One region of the Glaciimonas sp. CA11.2 genome, then DNA from elsewhere that is predicted to be linked to it. Evidence: predicted binding sites of a transcription regulator. Region 1 holds the regulator's gene; each other region holds the start of a gene.

Evidence for each region. The regulator LexA, encoded in region 1, represses DNA repair genes until DNA is damaged. The targets are predictions, from matches to a motif close to ACTGTATNNNNATACAGT.
Region 2: imuA (translesion DNA synthesis-associated protein ImuA) is a predicted target of LexA. The motif match lies at 1,981-1,998, and genes of this name have one in related genera.
Region 3: recA (recombinase RecA) is a predicted target of LexA. The motif match lies at 1,589-1,606, and genes of this name have one in related genera.
Region 4: ruvA (Holliday junction branch migration protein RuvA) is a predicted target of LexA. The motif match lies at 2,308-2,325, and genes of this name have one in related genera.

The regions. Positions count from the first base shown of each region.
Region 1 is NZ_JAVIWL010000001.1:4,204,266-4,208,483, forward strand. It holds gene RGU75_RS18230 (inositol monophosphatase family protein) at 240-1,043, opposite strand; gene RGU75_RS18235 (RNA methyltransferase) at 1,376-2,155, shown strand; gene lexA (transcriptional repressor LexA) at 2,375-3,049, opposite strand; gene rpsF (30S ribosomal protein S6) at 3,325-3,717, shown strand; gene priB (primosomal replication protein N) at 3,770-4,084, shown strand; gene rpsR (30S ribosomal protein S18) at 4,106-4,218, shown strand, end outside.
Region 2 is NZ_JAVIWL010000001.1:4,937,988-4,942,205, reverse strand. It holds gene RGU75_RS21345 (DNA polymerase Y family protein) at 1-957, opposite strand, end outside; gene imuA (translesion DNA synthesis-associated protein ImuA) at 1,008-1,886, opposite strand; gene RGU75_RS21335 (hypothetical protein) at 2,304-4,218, opposite strand, start outside.
Region 3 is NZ_JAVIWL010000001.1:1,136,908-1,141,125, forward strand. It holds gene recX (recombination regulator RecX) at 1-144, opposite strand, end outside; gene recA (recombinase RecA) at 417-1,541, opposite strand; gene RGU75_RS04855 (XRE family transcriptional regulator) at 1,871-2,446, opposite strand; gene kbl (glycine C-acetyltransferase) at 2,842-4,050, shown strand; gene RGU75_RS04865 (NAD-dependent epimerase/dehydratase family protein) at 4,064-4,218, shown strand, end outside.
Region 4 is NZ_JAVIWL010000001.1:1,005,090-1,009,307, reverse strand. It holds rRNA gene RGU75_RS04295 (23S ribosomal RNA) at 1-1,224, shown strand, start outside; rRNA gene rrf (5S ribosomal RNA) at 1,403-1,515, shown strand; gene ruvA (Holliday junction branch migration protein RuvA) at 2,371-2,949, shown strand; gene ruvB (Holliday junction branch migration DNA helicase RuvB) at 3,079-4,137, shown strand; gene RGU75_RS04275 (YaiI/YqxD family protein) at 4,172-4,218, shown strand, end outside.

The DNA of each region.
Region 1 (4,218 bases):
GATTGAATTGCCATCGACCTTCATCGCATCGCACGGTGATTGGCAGCTAAATATCACAAAACATTTGGCGCTTTTGATGTGAAAACGGCATCATATAAAAACATATGATGCCGTCAGAGGCGTCGATCATTTGAGTCGATCAGTTGGTTCAAATCACGCCACTTTAGTGATATCCCTGAACCTATTCCCTTGTGACATTCTGGCCTCATCTTTAGGATAGGATGCCATTCAGTTTTTTTCTACTTTTTTGCGTATGGCGATAATAAACTAACCAATTGTGCGAATATTTTAGGGTTGCCAGCCAATACGTCGCCTTTGTAGAGGTAATCAGAATCCCCAACAAAGTTACCGACGATACCGCCAGATTCCGTAATCAGCAAAGTACCAGCCGCGATGTCCCACGGTTTTAAACCTTTTTCAAAAAAACCATCCAGGCGACCCGCTGCAACGTATGCCAGATCGAGCGCAGCCGAGCCGGGGCGGCGCAGACCAGCGCAGTTTTGTGTCATTACGCGGAACATTTTCATGTACTCGTCCATGACCGGCCCTTCGGTCTCGCGGAAAGGAAAGCCGGTTCCAATCAAGCCATCTGCAATGCGAGTGCGTTTGCTGACACGGATACGTTTTTCATTTAAGTAAGCGCCAGCGCCCTTGCTAGCGGTAAATAAATCATTACGAGTTGGGTCATAGATGACGGCTTGGGTAATTTGTCCACGATGCTGTAACGCAATCGACACGCAGTATTGTGGAAAGCCATGGATGAAGTTGGTAGTGCCATCGATTGGATCGATAATCCAGACGTTTTCGTTTTCGTCATGTAGATTGTCGGACGCACCGGACTCTTCGGCCAATATGGCGTGGTCTGGATAGGCGTTCTTCAAAATGTCAATAATTGCCGCTTCGGCATTTTTATCAACTTCAGTGACAAAATCGTTATGTGCTTTTTTTTCTACCTGAAGCAGGTCGAGATCGAAGGAGGCGCGCGAAATGACTGCGGCACCACGACGGGCGGCCTTGATGGCCGTATTGAGCATAGGATGCATATCTGGATTCGGTTCCGTTAAAATGGCGGCACTGTGCCTAATGGGAACAGAACCAACCTATATTATTAATAATGAGCGATGCAGGCCGTCTTGACGGTAACAAGGGCCTGACGGGCTATGCGGAATCGGCTGAAAAATGATCTGGTCAGGTCATGTTTCATCAGTTTCTCGACCAATAGCTGGCTATCGGTGCTGCGAATCTGGCAAAATCTGTCCTCGTTCAGTGCATTTTTCACTTTGATCCGGTCAGACCGACAGGCTCCCGGCTAATACTCCAAGACACTAAACATCAGCGTTTCCTGAAAATTAACCTGCGAATGACGCTATTTTAAATGAACCTGACAAAAACCAACACGTCTCTTTTCAATCGCCTACGCTTTGTACTGGTTGATACCAGTAGTCCCGGCAATGTTGGCGCAGCTGCACGTGCTATTAAAACAATGGGATTTTCCGAGCTGGTCCTGGTGAATCCCCGCTATCCGGACGTTTTACAGCGTGATGAGGCAATTGCATTAGCAAGCGGTGCGCAAGATATTCTATCGTCAGCCAGAATCGTCGAGACTGTCGAACAGGCCTTGATCGGGTGCAATTATGCAGCTGCGCTAAGTGCGCGCCTCCGCGAGTTTTCTCCACCTGTGATGGCACCAAGAGCGGTGGCGGAGCAACTAGCGACAGATAAAACCCTGACTGGGGCAATATTATTTGGAAGCGAGCGCTATGGTTTGCCGAATGAAATCGTCGAGAAATGTAATGTATTAATTAACATTCCGGCGAATCCCGATTATTCCTCCTTAAATTTATCGCAAGCGGTGCAAGTATTAGCTTATGAGTTTCGGGTCGCGGCTAGCGCTGAACAACCGCCTGGCGAGAGTGAGTCAAGTGACGAGATCGGATTTCACGGCGATACCGCTAATCTGATTGAGATTGAAGGTATGTTTGCCCATTTGGAAAAAGCACTGATTGAAATCGATTTTCTCGATCCGGCACATCCGAAAAAATTGATGCCACGCCTGAAGCGTTTGTTTGCACGCGCAGGGTTGGAAACTGAAGAGGTGAATATTTTGCGCGGTATCGCTAATCAGATTTTGACTAAGCGGCGGCGTCTTGATTGATGGAGAAATTTTTTCCGGGTGTTAAAAATTATTGCTTCAAAAGTAATTAAGGAATTTTTGAGTAGTTTTGATTAACGCTAAGAGATGCCGCTTTTCATCCTGAGAGGGGCTTTCAAATGCGCTATTTAGGTTAATTAGCTTACGTCTTCATTAAAAAGTGCGCCTTGATACGCTTGCAATTATCAGCTCTGATCGAGCCGATAATTGCATTTTTAAGGATTAGCCCCAGTTCCGCATTAATCCCACCACTAAGCCTTCTAACGCAAAGTCATCTTGATCTTCGCTGACAATGATCGGTTCAAATTCTGGATTTTCTGGTAGTAGTTGTATCGAAGAGCCAGTTTTTTTGTATCGCTTGACGGTGACGTCATCGCCCAGTCGTGCTACGACTATTTGACCGTTTCTCGCTGATTCCGTTTTTTTGACAGCTAGTAGATCCCCATCAAGAATACCGGCATCACGCATAGACATGCCGCGTACCTTCAGCAAGTAATCCGGTTTATCGCTAAAAAAGGTAGGATCAATGTTGTATCGTGCCTGAACGTGTTCCTGTGCCAGGATTGGTGATCCGGCAGCCACGCGTCCCACCAATGGAAGATTGAGTTGCATTAATGCAGGATGGGGTAAGGTAAATTGCTGCCCGATGTCATCATTATTGCGCTTACTAGTCGGGCTAGGGCCTTTTGCAAGAAGCCGTATTCCGCGAGACGTCCCCGGCGAAATTTCGATGGCGCCTTTGCGTGCAAGCGCCTGCAAATGCTCTTCAGCTGCATTGGCTGAGCGAAATCCTAACTCGGATGCGATTTCAGCGCGAGTCGGAGGGAAACCCGTGTTCTCAATAGCATCCCTGATGAGATCAAGTATTTGTTGTTGGCGTGCAGTTAATTTGATCATATTGATAGCGGTTGTCGAATAAGGGCTGGTGCGAGAATATGGCGTTCATGCTGCGATTTATGCCACCGGCGAACTGTGTATATAAACAGTCTGTATTTTTGTACAGTATTCAGTTGAATGCAAGTAAATTTGACAATCTATTTGTCTGTATGACGATCATGTGTATTGAGCATTGAGTTTTGAAGGATTTCACTGTATAGTTATCGACTTTCCTCTTCCCACACTCGTCTTGACGCCGGGGTGGGCTATTTTCAACAGTCCAAAAAGGAGCTTACATGCGTCATTATGAAATCGTGTTTATCGTCCATCCGGATCAAAGCGAGCAAGTGCCTGCAATGATCGAACGCTATAAGGGTATTGTCACTACACGTGGCGGTATCGTTCATCGCGTTGAAGATTGGGGTCGCCGTCAATTGGCTTACCTGATCCAAAAATTGGCAAAAGCACACTATGTTTGCTTGAACATCGAATGCGACAGCGAAACACTGACCGAAATCGAAACTGGCTTTAAGTTCAATGATGCTGTTTTGCGTCACCTGACGGTCAAGCTGAAAAAAGCTGAAACTGGCCCATCGCCAATGATGAAGGCTGTGCAAAAGGAAGATGCTGCTAAAAGCCATCGTACTGAAGCACCAGCTGCGCCAGCATCAGCCCCGGCAGCCGCCTAATTTTGCCGATTAACTTGCATTCATTGCGTCACCATTTTCCAAATAGACCGGAGTGAATCAACTCAACAACGCGCTTCAATTGGTTGCCGAAATCGCAGAGCGCGAAGTATTGCGTTATACGCCAGCGGGTATCCCGATCGTTTCAGCAATATTGCTGAGTCGTTCGTCACCACATGAAGCGGGTATCCAACGTCAGGTTGAGTTCGAAATTGCCGCTCTTGCCATAGGCGAGATATCGGGGCGATTCAATCAGACGGTATTGGGTGGTCAGTACTGGTTCACAGGATTTTTGGCACGCAAGAGTCGCAACGGTAAAAGTCTGGTATTTCACATCACTGAATTTGCTGCAGCTGAAACTGCGGCCTAATTATTTATACAGGAGCCTCAAATGGCATTCGGTAAAAAGTTCGATAAAAGCAAACTGAAAAACAAGCGTCAACAACAAAACCCGCTGTTCAAGCGTAAAAAGTTTTGTCGTTTCACAGCAGCACACGTTGCTAG
Region 2 (4,218 bases), 730 kb from region 1:
CTCTTTTAGCAAGCGCAACAAATGCGCTTCATGCCATGCCGGTTCTGCGAGTGTTATTTCCAAAGTGCTTGGTGCAATTGCCTGACGCCCGCGTTCATGTTCCATTGAAAGAACAAAACCAGAGATCGCCAACTGTTGTGCCGCCAGCCAGCCGATCATTTGCTGGATTAAGTGACGTGCGCCGAACAAGACCGATTCGGCATGTTCTATCCGATCTGGTAATTCCAGATAGGCTGAGAATTCTTTCGGGGCTTGCACCCATTCAAACATTTCCGGTGCGACGCCATACGCACAATCGAGCGTTTCCAGTATCCGTTTGTCGCTACGTCGCAGCAATCCCGCGCGCGGTAATCTGCGAAGATCAGCAATGGTGCGACAGCCGATTCCTTCCAGCCACTCTTGATAAGGATGTGTTGCCGGCAATACAGAAAATGGTAATGCCTGGATGTAGCGCAGTGCGGTATCCATTCGGACGCTGCGACGTTGTTTGGGTAGACCGGAACGCGGTACATAACGCGCTAAACACCACGCTCCTTGTGCGGTTGGCGCCATGCTGATTTGTGCGGTAAAGCCGAGCGCATCAATGCTTGCACGCACACGACGACAGAGTACTAAGCGACCGCCGAAAGCGCTCAGGCTGGCGCTGATGTTAAGCAGTAAGCTGGCTTCTTCGGCATGTGTGACTTCCGGTGTGTATTGCAACAATGTCAGCGCTATCGCATCCATTGCACTTTGCTCCTTGACTAAATCCCGTTCATAAAGGGTAGTTTGGGGAGCGATTGCCAGCACGCCGCCGCGCCGCATTCCGCTGCGCACACCGCTGGCGGCAGCATCGGTTGTCATCGTCAATACCTGATCGTGATCCATTACCGCCATCATGCCTGGTGCAGACCAGCGCGGGCGGCAGGTTTCAAGCGGTAATAAAGGAAGATGTACACCAATCCACAAAGGCATCATTATTGGCCTCCTAAAAAGTGGCTGTACGCGTCAGTTCGAGTCAATTCGCGTCAATATTGGTTATGCGGTGCTGGCAATTCCACAGACTGGATTTGTGTTTCTAGTGCGAGTTCCTGGTTATGCCCTTGGTTCTTCTTCATGGACTGAGTTGTCTTAATGTTGATTCTTGAGAGTATTTTTGTGTCCGTAATATTTGTGCTGACTGAATGTATTAATGGATTTGATGTTTCTTCCACTGCATCCGATGCTTCGCTATTGGCCCAAGTCAGGTAAAGCGGTTCAATATGTTGCGGTCCGCGACGCTTGAGTAGTTGTACTTCGATACCGTTATGTGCAGGGCGGAGCAACAGTCTTAACGGCGCAGGTGACGACTCATGGGCCGCGCTCAAAGGTCGGACCATCCACAACATGGTGTTGCTGGCTTGTGCTGCGAGGTGCAAGCGTCGTAGCGCATCGGTACGGATATGAGATTGCCAGAAAACCAGAGCACCACAACTACCATTGCGTAAAATCTGCTCAGCTGACCAAAGTGCATCAGCGCTTCCGGCGGTCTTTATCCATAGCAATTGATGCACAGGCAGACCCCAGCCGCTCCACGCTGCTATTTGGGGTAAATGGGGGGGGTGCAAAAGGACGATCCTTCGATTCTCTTGCGTGAGCATGGTTAAGGCAGGTTGCAATAAATGCATTTCACCACTTCCAGCTTGCTGCAACAAAAGCTCTATTAATGCCGAATGGGGCCATCCGCGATTGGGGAGTTCTTGATCCAGAGCGTCATGACCAGATGTCATGACGGCGCCGCGATAAGATGACATTTGATTGCCGCGCCACAACGCATGCGGGAGCGATTCAACTAGCGACTGTGCAGCAACGGATATGCTGCTGGAGCGAGCGGCAGGAGGCGCAATAATATGTGGAGTGGCGGACATAATTTAGCTCAATTGTTTAGTCGGATAGCATTTTTGCTAACTGACTTAATTAACAGATTATTTGAATAGACGAGGAAAAGATAATTTCTATTGTACTGTATAAATATACAGTACTTTTTCAATGGCTCTTCAATAATTCATTAGCTAATTTTGTTATGAGCCCACTTTGATGCTGAATTTTGCTAAATATTGGCTTTATTTTGTCTGTAGATCGATAGCGTTAGCGGGGTGATTCTTTCCGCATATTGCGGAACCTAGGTGAGTTGGCTTTGCGACAAGTTCGCTTCGATTCATTTGTGGCATTGTTTTCGGTACTTTGGTTGACGAATATCAACTCACCTCGATGTGCTTTTGATACCGCATACCTTCCTTACATCATGCACATGAGGCAAAAATACCATGAAATCTACACCAATTTTACTTTTTATGACTGCTCGCCTCAAACAATTCACGTGCCAGAAATTTTTGGACCTGGACATTCATATTGTTAGGTGAAGCATCGCGCGTATGTCTCAATTTTGTATTTTCAGCACCTACTTTAGGTAATACTATTGACATATGTTGAAGCCATGCGATAAATAGATCAGGCATCATAAATGCCGCAATTTTTTCATCGGGTGGTCCTTCGAAGACTTTTTTGACAAACTCCTGAAAACGTTTATCAGTGAGATCGTTCTTAATACCTTCGGGCAAATAATTCTTGAGGGTAGCGGGCAATACCGTTTTGAAATGCGCTAAAAAAATCTGCTTTGTTTGTGGTTGAGTTCCCGCATATCCCAGAAATGCCGCCTGTGAACTGAGTATGGCGTCGGCGTTCCGACGCAGACCGTTTTCTGAGTAGTGCCCATATTTTGATCTGTCTGCTGTAAGATAAAATTCCTGGTGACCGTCCGGTATTGCCAAATGTGACAACTCATGTTGTAAGGTGTCCTGCAACGAACTGGGGTTGTTGATTGGTGATAAAAATGTTGTGGTTGTCAGATAAAGCTCGCCACGCTCAGGGCCGCCTTCATAAGTGTAGGCTGAAATCGTGTTGGCAAAGAGCGACGCCTCCTGAGGTGCGCTTTCTATATGTTTTTCCAGGTTATATCGGTAATGTATTCCTTGCGGGCTGATTGACGGCGAGATAATGCGTAGCTTATTGATGTTGTAGGGAGCGGCGCAACTGCCAAATTTTGATATTGTTCGTACCAAATTATCTTTGTAGGCCATTGTCAAACTTTCTTCAGCAACGTGAAAAAAAGCAGAAGCATGCTGCCAGAATGGTTGTGGGTCGTTCTTCGCCCAGTCTGTCAACTGACCGGCAAGTGAGTAGCTATTGGCGTATGCAGCACTAATATCGTGGGCAAATTTCGCTCCATAAATAGCACTTATTTCAGATAAGCCTTTGGCACGCACCGCAAATGTCCAGCCTCCAGCCTCTGTCAGTACTGAGGCTGGAGGGGGACCAAATACCGTTTTCCAGAGCCGCGATGTCATTTTTTGTTGCGGCATGATGAAGTTGGTTTCGTAATCATCATTTAAGTGGTTCAGCTCTTTTACCTGATCAACGTAAAGGTCTGCTAATTCGCCATAAGACTGTTGTGTCTGGCAGAGTTGCAGGCCTAGTTTGCACACATCTTTCAGTGCAGTGGCCGCCCCTCCCAAATGATCAGAGGATTCATGCTCTAGCTGTAAGTGTACTTCTTGCCAAAACTGCGTCAAATCCCGCAGCCTATTTGCTGGCACAGTGCCGCGTCCCCATGTTAACGTGCGTAGCTCCTTGCTGGCGGCAGACACGGTCAATTTCGGCTTGCTAACCATGCGAGCGGTTAAAGCGAGAAAATCTTGTGCGAGTTGGGGAATTTTTTGGAACGCATTTTCAATTTTTTCAGCATCGCGTAGCATTTCAAGTCGAAGCAGCGAGCGCTCATAAAAAGGAAGGTTTTTCATATCCAGCGTAACAAGATGATTGATTGCCTTAGTCCGTGCCGACTCTCGTGGTAAGGGCGTGATGTTAAAGCCCATCATGCTACAACTTGCTTGCAAAGTACCAGGTGGCGCTCGCCTCACTCTGCATCGCTTTTCTTCAAACGCCTCAGCAGAAAGTTCTTCGAATGCATTTTTTTGGTTCGGGCCATGGCGATATATGATGTTGCCGCTCTCATCTTGAAAGCTGAAAATAAATTGATCGGCATTAAAATTATCAACGTACATCGTCGATGCTGACCAACCTTCTGGTAAGTTAAACCCCTGTTTTATTGCGTCATCAAAAGAGGTAATAGTCTTAGGAAGCTCAGAGACTGGTGTAATCAAATGATTATTTGTTACGTGCCAGTTTTCGCCGTCATAT
Region 3 (4,218 bases), 3.1 Mb from region 1:
CTCAAGCCAATCGAGCAAAACCTCTATGTCATCGCCCTCTTCGACGTAACGCGATAACTTACGCTTTAACTCGATACGGCTATGCTCACGCATCGATAAGTAACGAAGCGCCCTGCCCTTCAGACTGACTGTTGGTTTTGCCATTACTGGATGCGGGTCAGGTAACACGGCCCGCCTTATTAAAAAATATTTCCCAAAAACAAAACGTTACAAAACGTTGGGTTCGCTTTTACGACAGCACATTAAGTTTGCAGCGTCGCAACCTTGTTTAAAACGCAATCTTAAAAGCACATAAGGAGTCAGGAGAAAGCTATAACCTCACTTAACACTCATCACACTTATTTTGCACTCATCAAGAACAAAATAAAAATCGGACGAGGAGCCATGCGCCACCCGACCGATTCACTTTTCTTTGATTACTCTACTTTTGCGGCTAACGCTGCGGCTTCTTTGGCTGCTGCTTTTTCAGCGGCTTTTGCTGCTTTCTCAGCGGCTTTGTCGGTTTCTGTCGACACTGCGCCCTCTAGTAATGGTACGCCTAGTGATGCACGTACTTTGTTTTCGATTTCACGTGCCAGTTCTGGACGCTCTTTCAGGTAGTTACGGGCGTTGTCTTTACCTTGACCAATACGCTCGCCGTTATAACTGTACCAGGCACCTGATTTTTCAACGATTTTGGCATCCGATCCAAGATCCAGAATTTCGCCTTCACGCGAAGTACCTGTACCGTACAGAATGTCGAAATGCGCTTCCTTAAACGGTGGTGCGATTTTGTTCTTCACAACTTTTACACGTGTTTCGTTACCGATCACTTCGTCGCCTGATTTAATTGAGCCAGTACGACGAATATCCAGGCGGACCGAAGCGTAAAACTTCAGTGCGTTACCGCCGGTTGTTGTTTCCGGATTACCAAACATGACACCAATCTTCATCCGAATCTGGTTAATAAAAATCACCAGTGTATTCGTGCGATTAATGCTGCCAGTCAATTTACGCAATGCTTGTGACATCAGACGCGCTTGCAAGCCCGGCAAGGAATCGCCCATGTCGCCTTCGATTTCGGCGCGTGGCGTCAATGCGGCAACGGAATCGATAACAATCAGATCTACACCGCCGGAACGGACCAGCGCATCGGTAATTTCAAGCGCCTGTTCACCAGTATCCGGTTGTGAAATCAGCAGGTCTGCCAGATTGATCCCAAGCTTTTGAGCGTAACCGACGTCAAGCGCATGTTCTGCATCAATAAACGCACAGGTGCCGCCCAGCTTTTGCATTTCAGCAATGGTTTGCAGGGTCAGCGTGGTTTTACCGGATGATTCAGGGCCATAGATTTCGACCACACGACCGCGCGGCAATCCGCCAACGCCTAGCGCAATATCAAGACCTAATGAACCAGTGGAAACGACCTGGACCTCTTCGACCACGGCACCATCTTCCATGCGCATGATCGAACCCTTGCCGAATTGCTTTTCGATTTGTGCCAATGCTGCGGCAAGTGCCTTGCTTTTATCAGGATTTGCTGCGGATTTTTTATCGTCCATGGATTTTCTTTCGGCAAAAGGGGTGTAAGACTGTATTAATAGACAGTACTGTATAAAAAAACAGTGCGAATTGCAAGCGTTGTAAACTTAAAGTTAGATAATGTTGCAAACCAGCTGCAACCACTTTCTTTACCCGCATTGTAAACCCGTGTGGAATTTTGGTTGAAATCTTGATGCAAGAGGATACAAACTAACCGTCCTAGCAACGGGCTTGCCAACCCTGCCGACGCAGACAGTACGCCAGTACCGGGGCTAGCAGCGGCAAGGAAAGCAAAACGCGGCCAGGAGAGCAAAACGCCGCTTGGGCGATTTGCGTAAGCCCTCTGGATTTATCGGTGAATCACTACCAATAGAGCTCTCGCCTCGGTTTTTCCTGTGTTACGTATCACATGATTTTTGTCGGCGGGGTAGCGTGCAGTGCCACCAATTTTCAGCTTTTTCTTCACGCCATCCACGACGACCTCGACACCACCATTCAACAACGTTAAATGCTCCATCGTGCCAGGATCGTGCGGTGTGGAAACTAATGCCCCTTCCGGTGCCAACGTCAATTCGTACCATTCATATTTGCCGGCCAATTCCATCGGCCCGAGAATGCGCAGGACGTAACCAGCGTGAAGACCAGGCAAAGTAGGCGTTTCGTGCGGTTCCATGATGTGAATAGCTTCCCGTTCCGACGTTTCGGTAGCGAGCAATTCTTCTATACCAATACCTAAAGCGTTGGCCAATCGCCATGTCACCGCTATGGTCGGATTCGCTTTTTCACGTTCAATTTGCGACAGCATGGATTTAGACACGCCGGCCGCACGCGACAAATCGTCAAGCGTCAGACCGCGCTTAAGCCGTAGCCGTTGAAGCGTCGCGCCGACTTCGGGTGGTGTGTTGTGAGCAATAGGTGAATGCATAAATTTACTTGCTATGTTTAATGGCAGTCGTTAATATCCACTATATTGAATATTTGTTCGATATAGTGGATTCATATCTTTATATTGAACTTCATAGTAACAGATGCAACAGTCGATAATAGATCAAATAGGTCCCAATACCCCACTAGGTGTTAAGCGTAGGCCGACGCCGTTTGCTAAAGCGTTCCGCTACCGGATTTTACAGCCACATTTATGGTTACAAAATTGACAAAAGACATAAGACTCAAAACGATAAATGGGGCCGTCATTTGGCCTTGGGCAACCGCTCACAATACGAAAATGCACACGATCGCCGTACAAGTTTTAAGATAGATAGTGAACATTAAAACCGTGGGTATTAAAACCGTCTGCATAAAAAACGACAAGGAATTGAAATGACGCCGACATCCTCAAAAGCAAGCTTCTTCGCCAGTCTCGACACCAACCTGAACGCTCTGCGCGAGCAAGGACTTTATAAGCCGGAACGCGTTATCAATTCGCGTCAGGGCGCCGAAGTTGTCTGCGACGACGGCCGCACTCTAATCAATCTTTGTGCGAACAATTATCTCGGCCTCTCCGGCGAAGAAAAATTGGTTCAGGCGTCGATTGATGCCACCAAGCAATATGGTTACGGTTTATCCTCGGTACGCTTTATTTGCGGCACGCAAACCGTGCACAAGCAATTGGAGCAAGCCTTGTCTAGATTCCTCGGGATGGAAGACACGATCTTGTACGCGGCGGCATTTGATGCCAACGGCGGCTTGTTCGAGCCATTATTTGACGAGCAAGACGCGATCATCTCAGACACACTGAATCACGCATCAATCATTGATGGCATTCGTCTGTGCAAGGCCGCGCGTTTTCGGTACACCCATAACGACATGACCGATCTCGAAATTCAGTTGCAGGCGGCTGGCGACAAGCGTCATAAGGTCATTGTCACTGACGGTGTATTTTCGATGGATGGCACGATTGCACAGCTCGACAAAATCTGCGATCTGGCTGACAAATACGGCGCACTGGTGATGATCGATGAATGCCACGCGTCGGGCTTCATGGGTTCGACCGGACGCGGTACGCACGAGCATCATCATGTGATGGGTCGGATAGATATCATCACCGGAACGCTCGGTAAAGCACTCGGCGGTGCAATGGGTGGTTTTACCGCTGCACGGCGTGAAGTGATTGAAACATTGCGGCAAAAATCTCGCCCCTATTTGTTTTCCAACACGTTGGCACCATCCATAGCAGGGACCTCGTTGACGGTATTAAATATGCTTTCAAACTCGACCGAGTTACGTGATCGTTTGCAGGCAAACACGGAGCATTTCCGGCGCGAAATCACTCAGTTGGGCTTCACCATCAAACCGGGTACGCATCCGATTGTGCCGGTGATGCTATTCGATGCGCCGATAGCCCAACAATTTGCGCAACGCTTGTATGCATTGGGCATTCTGGTTACCGGCTTTTTCTATCCGGTCGTACCAATGGGCCAGGCGCGGGTGCGCGTACAAATGTCGGCCGCCCACAGCACGCAACAACTCGATCTGGCATTAGCAGCATTTGCGCAAGTCGGCCATGAGCTCGGCCTCTTGAAACATTAAGACGGAAAACAAAATGGAAAAGATTCTGGTCATTGGTGCTAACGGTCAAATTGGCAGCGAGTTAGTGGATGCGCTCGTAGAAAAACATGGTGCCGCCAATATCATCGCGGCCGATATCAGCCCTTCCAGTTCGTATGGCGCGGCTTGCTACGAGCGTCTCGACGTACT
Region 4 (4,218 bases), 3.2 Mb from region 1:
ACTCGGCAAATTTGTACCGTAACTTCGGGATAAGGTACGCCCCGGTAGCTTGACTGGCTCGCGCCAGAAGGGTGAAAGGGCTGCAATAAAAAGGTGGCTGCGACTGTTTAATAAAAACACAGCACTATGCAAACACGAAAGTGGACGTATATGGTGTGACTCCTGCCCGGTGCTGGAAGATTAAATGATGGGGTGCAAGCTCTTGATTGAAGTCCCAGTAAACGGCGGCCGTAACTATAACGGTCCTAAGGTAGCGAAATTCCTTGTCGGGTAAGTTCCGACCTGCACGAATGGAGTAACGATGGCCACACTGTCTCCTCCCGAGACTCAGCGAAGTTGAAATGTTTGTGATGATGCAATCTACCCGCGGCTAGACGGAAAGACCCCATGAACCTTTACTGTAGCTTTGCATTGAATTTTGAACCAATCTGTGTAGGATAGGTGGGAGGCTTTGAAGCGTGAACGCTAGTTTGCGTGGAGCCAACCTTGAAATACCACCCTGGTTTGTTTGAGATTCTAACCTTGGTCCGTTATCCGGATCGGGGACAGTGCATGGTAGGCAGTTTGACTGGGGCGGTCTCCTCCCAAAGTGTAACGGAGGAGTTCGAAGGTACGCTAGGTACGGTCGGACATCGTGCTGTTAGTGCAATGGCATAAGCGTGCTTAACTGCGAGACTGACAAGTCGAGCAGGTACGAAAGTAGGACATAGTGATCCGGTGGTTCTGTATGGAAGGGCCATCGCTCAACGGATAAAAGGTACTCTGGGGATAACAGGCTGATTCCTCCCAAGAGTTCATATCGACGGGGGAGTTTGGCACCTCGATGTCGGCTCATCACATCCTGGGGCTGTAGCCGGTCCCAAGGGTATGGCTGTTCGCCATTTAAAGTGGTACGTGAGCTGGGTTTAAAACGTCGTGAGACAGTTTGGTCCCTATCTGCCGTGGGCGTTGGAAATTTGAAGGGGGCTGCTCCTAGTACGAGAGGACCGGAGTGGACGAACCTCTGGTGTACCGGTTGTCACGCCAGTGGCATTGCCGGGTAGCTAAGTTCGGAAGAGATAACCGCTGAAAGCATCTAAGCGGGAAACTTGCCTTGAGATGATATTTCCCGGGAACTAGATTCCCCTAAAGGGTCGTTCGAGACCAGGACGTTGATAGGCTGGGTGTGGAAGCGTAGTAATACGTTAAGCTAACCAGTACTAATTGCCCGTGAGGCTTGTCCCTATAACCTTAGCAGGTTATAGATTAAGCTAATGAGATATGTGTTTGCCTGAAAAGTGCAATCATACCCAGCAGTGCGGTGACACACCCTTGTCACTGCACTGCAGTAATACAAAACTTTACTTCTTCTAGATTGCGTTGTTTGTTGCCCCATTGGGAACACACGACACTACAGTTTATGCCTGATGACCATAGCGAGTTGGTACCACCCCTTCCCATCCCGAACAGGACCGTGAAACGACTTTGCGCCGATGATAGTGCTGCAACCAGTGTGAAAGTAGGTCATCGTCAGGCTCTTATTAGAAAACCCTCCCCGAGTAATCGGGGAGGGTTTTTGCTTTGCAGAAACGATTTATGCAATGACAACACCCAACACCCAACACCCAACACCCAACCAACACACACCAACACACACCAACACACACCAACATTAACTACGCATCATCACCCCGCGCGCCGATAAGATGTAGTCTGCAAGACAAATTCCCTCAGTGCCAACAGTCAAACTCAACCCTACAGCCTCACATTTCGCCACGCTCTCCCAATCTTGAGATACTTAGGTAAGCAATCTCGTCCTATTTATAGTGGTAACGATTTTTTTATAAAAACTATAGCCACCAACCGGTAATCACTGGGCCATAAGCCATTAAGTCACATCCCACTACACCAAAATAATTGCCTCCCGCCGTGTTTGGAAAGATATCTGTCACCGCCCTTTGATCAAGCCTGCCTTCACCAAACTTTACTTTACGATCATTCTTTAAACCCAATCGATCAATGTCTCGTCATTCTGGTTTGATTTGTAAGTTAACATCGCGAAATTGTCATGCATTTTTCTTGGAAATCCCGAAAGACAACTTTGCGCACAATAATCTACCCTGATAATAATGCCTTATAAGTTACTTAGCGCCCGACGATCCTGTGGAGGCATCGTTTATGTAAAAAAAATTTACGAGAGCATTAAGAGACAGCATATTTTCGCCAACGTGTGAACCGCATGAGCAATGACGTCATCCAGTTAAATAGCAATGCCTAGAATATCTATATCCAAAATACGCTACTAAGCAAAACAACAAACAGACAACTACTGGGTTTTTAACCAGTTGTCCTGTATGATTTCGTATAAATTAAGACTAAGGTGCTACTAAGATGATAGGTCGTCTCTCCGGGATTTTACTTGAGAAAAATCCGCCGCAATTAATAGTTGATTGCAATGGCGTCGGCTATGAAGTAGGAGTACCCATGAGCACCTTTTACAATCTTCCCGCAATTGGAGAAAGGGTCGTCTTATTGACACATTTGGCCATACGAGAAGATGCGCATGTACTGTTTGGATTCGGCACCGCGGAAGAGCGCAACGTTTTTAAACAACTAATCAAAATTAGTGGAGTAGGTGCGCGTATGGCGCTCTCAATTTTGTCTGGAATGTCAGTTCACGACTTAGCACAGGCGATCACGTTGCAAGAGGCGGGACGCTTGACCAAGGTTCCTGGCATTGGCAAAAAAACTGCAGAACGTTTATTGCTGGAGTTAAAAGGAAAACTAGGTGCTGATATTGGCGCGGTCGGAGGACACCCCGTTAACGTTGTGACGGGTGATATTTTGAATGCGTTGGTTGCGTTAGGTTATTCCGATAAAGAGGCATCGCTAGCTTTAAAGCAAATACCAGAGGACATTACAGTATCCGACGGTATTAAATTGGCACTGAAGGCGTTATCCAAATTGTAATGTTATTTTATTAATGCTAATTTTCGCAATAAGCCGATGAGTATCAAATTTTCCCTCATTCAGATATGGCCGTAGCAAGCTTATCTAAACTACGACATCTAAACCTTTCAGTCCGGCTACAATTCGATCATGAGCATTCAAACCGACGACTTTACCGAGCAGCGAATTATCGCGGCCACTCCGGCCTCTCCAAACGAAGAGGCAATTGAACGTGCGCTGCGACCAAAGCATTTAGATGAATATGTAGGGCAGCAAAAAATTCGTGAGCAGTTGGAAATTTTTATTACTGCTGCTCGCCAACGTAAAGAGGCATTGGATCATACCTTGCTGTTTGGACCTCCAGGGCTGGGAAAAACTACTCTAGCCCACATCATCGCCCGTGAAATGGGTGTTAATTTACGCCAAACATCAGGTCCGGTCCTTGAGCGAGCGGGAGATTTAGCTGCGTTATTGACGAATCTCGAAGCAAATGATGTTCTTTTTATTGACGAAATTCATCGGCTTTCACCGGTCGTAGAGGAAATTCTTTATCCTGCTCTTGAGGATTATCAAATAGATATTATGATCGGAGAAGGTCCAGCCGCACGCTCCGTCCGGCTCGACTTGCAACCTTTTACGTTGGTTGGTGCGACGACTCGTGCGGGAATGTTAACAAATCCGCTGCGGGATCGTTTTGGCATCGTTGCCAGATTGGAATTTTATACGCCGGAAGAATTAACCAGAATTGTTACGCGCAGTTCGGCTTTACTCAACGCGCCAATAGTCGGGGATGGCGCGTTTGAAATTGCTAAGCGCAGCCGTGGTACGCCACGTATCGCCAATCGACTTTTAAGACGTGTTCGAGACTATGCCGAGGTAAAGGGAAATGGTGAAATAACTAAAGCCATCGCCGATGCCGCGTTAGTTATGCTAGATGTTGATCCAGTCGGATTCGATGTAATGGATCGTAAATTGCTCGAAGCTGTGCTCTTTAAATTTGGTGGTGGCCCGGTTGGTCTTGATAATTTGGCCGCAGCAATAGGCGAAGAGCGTGACACTATTGAAGACGTGCTGGAGCCCTATTTGATACAGCAAGGCTTCTTGCAGCGGACGCCGCGAGGTAGGATCGCGACTCCTGCTGCCTATGCGCACTTTGGTGTTAGTGCGCCGCAGACCGGTCCCAACGGCGAACTTTGGGGCCAAAATTAACAACCCCTCGGGCGGAGATGCTTCCGGCGCAAAAATGTCAACTTTCCAGATATGGATTGACGCTGACGCTTGTCCCAATGC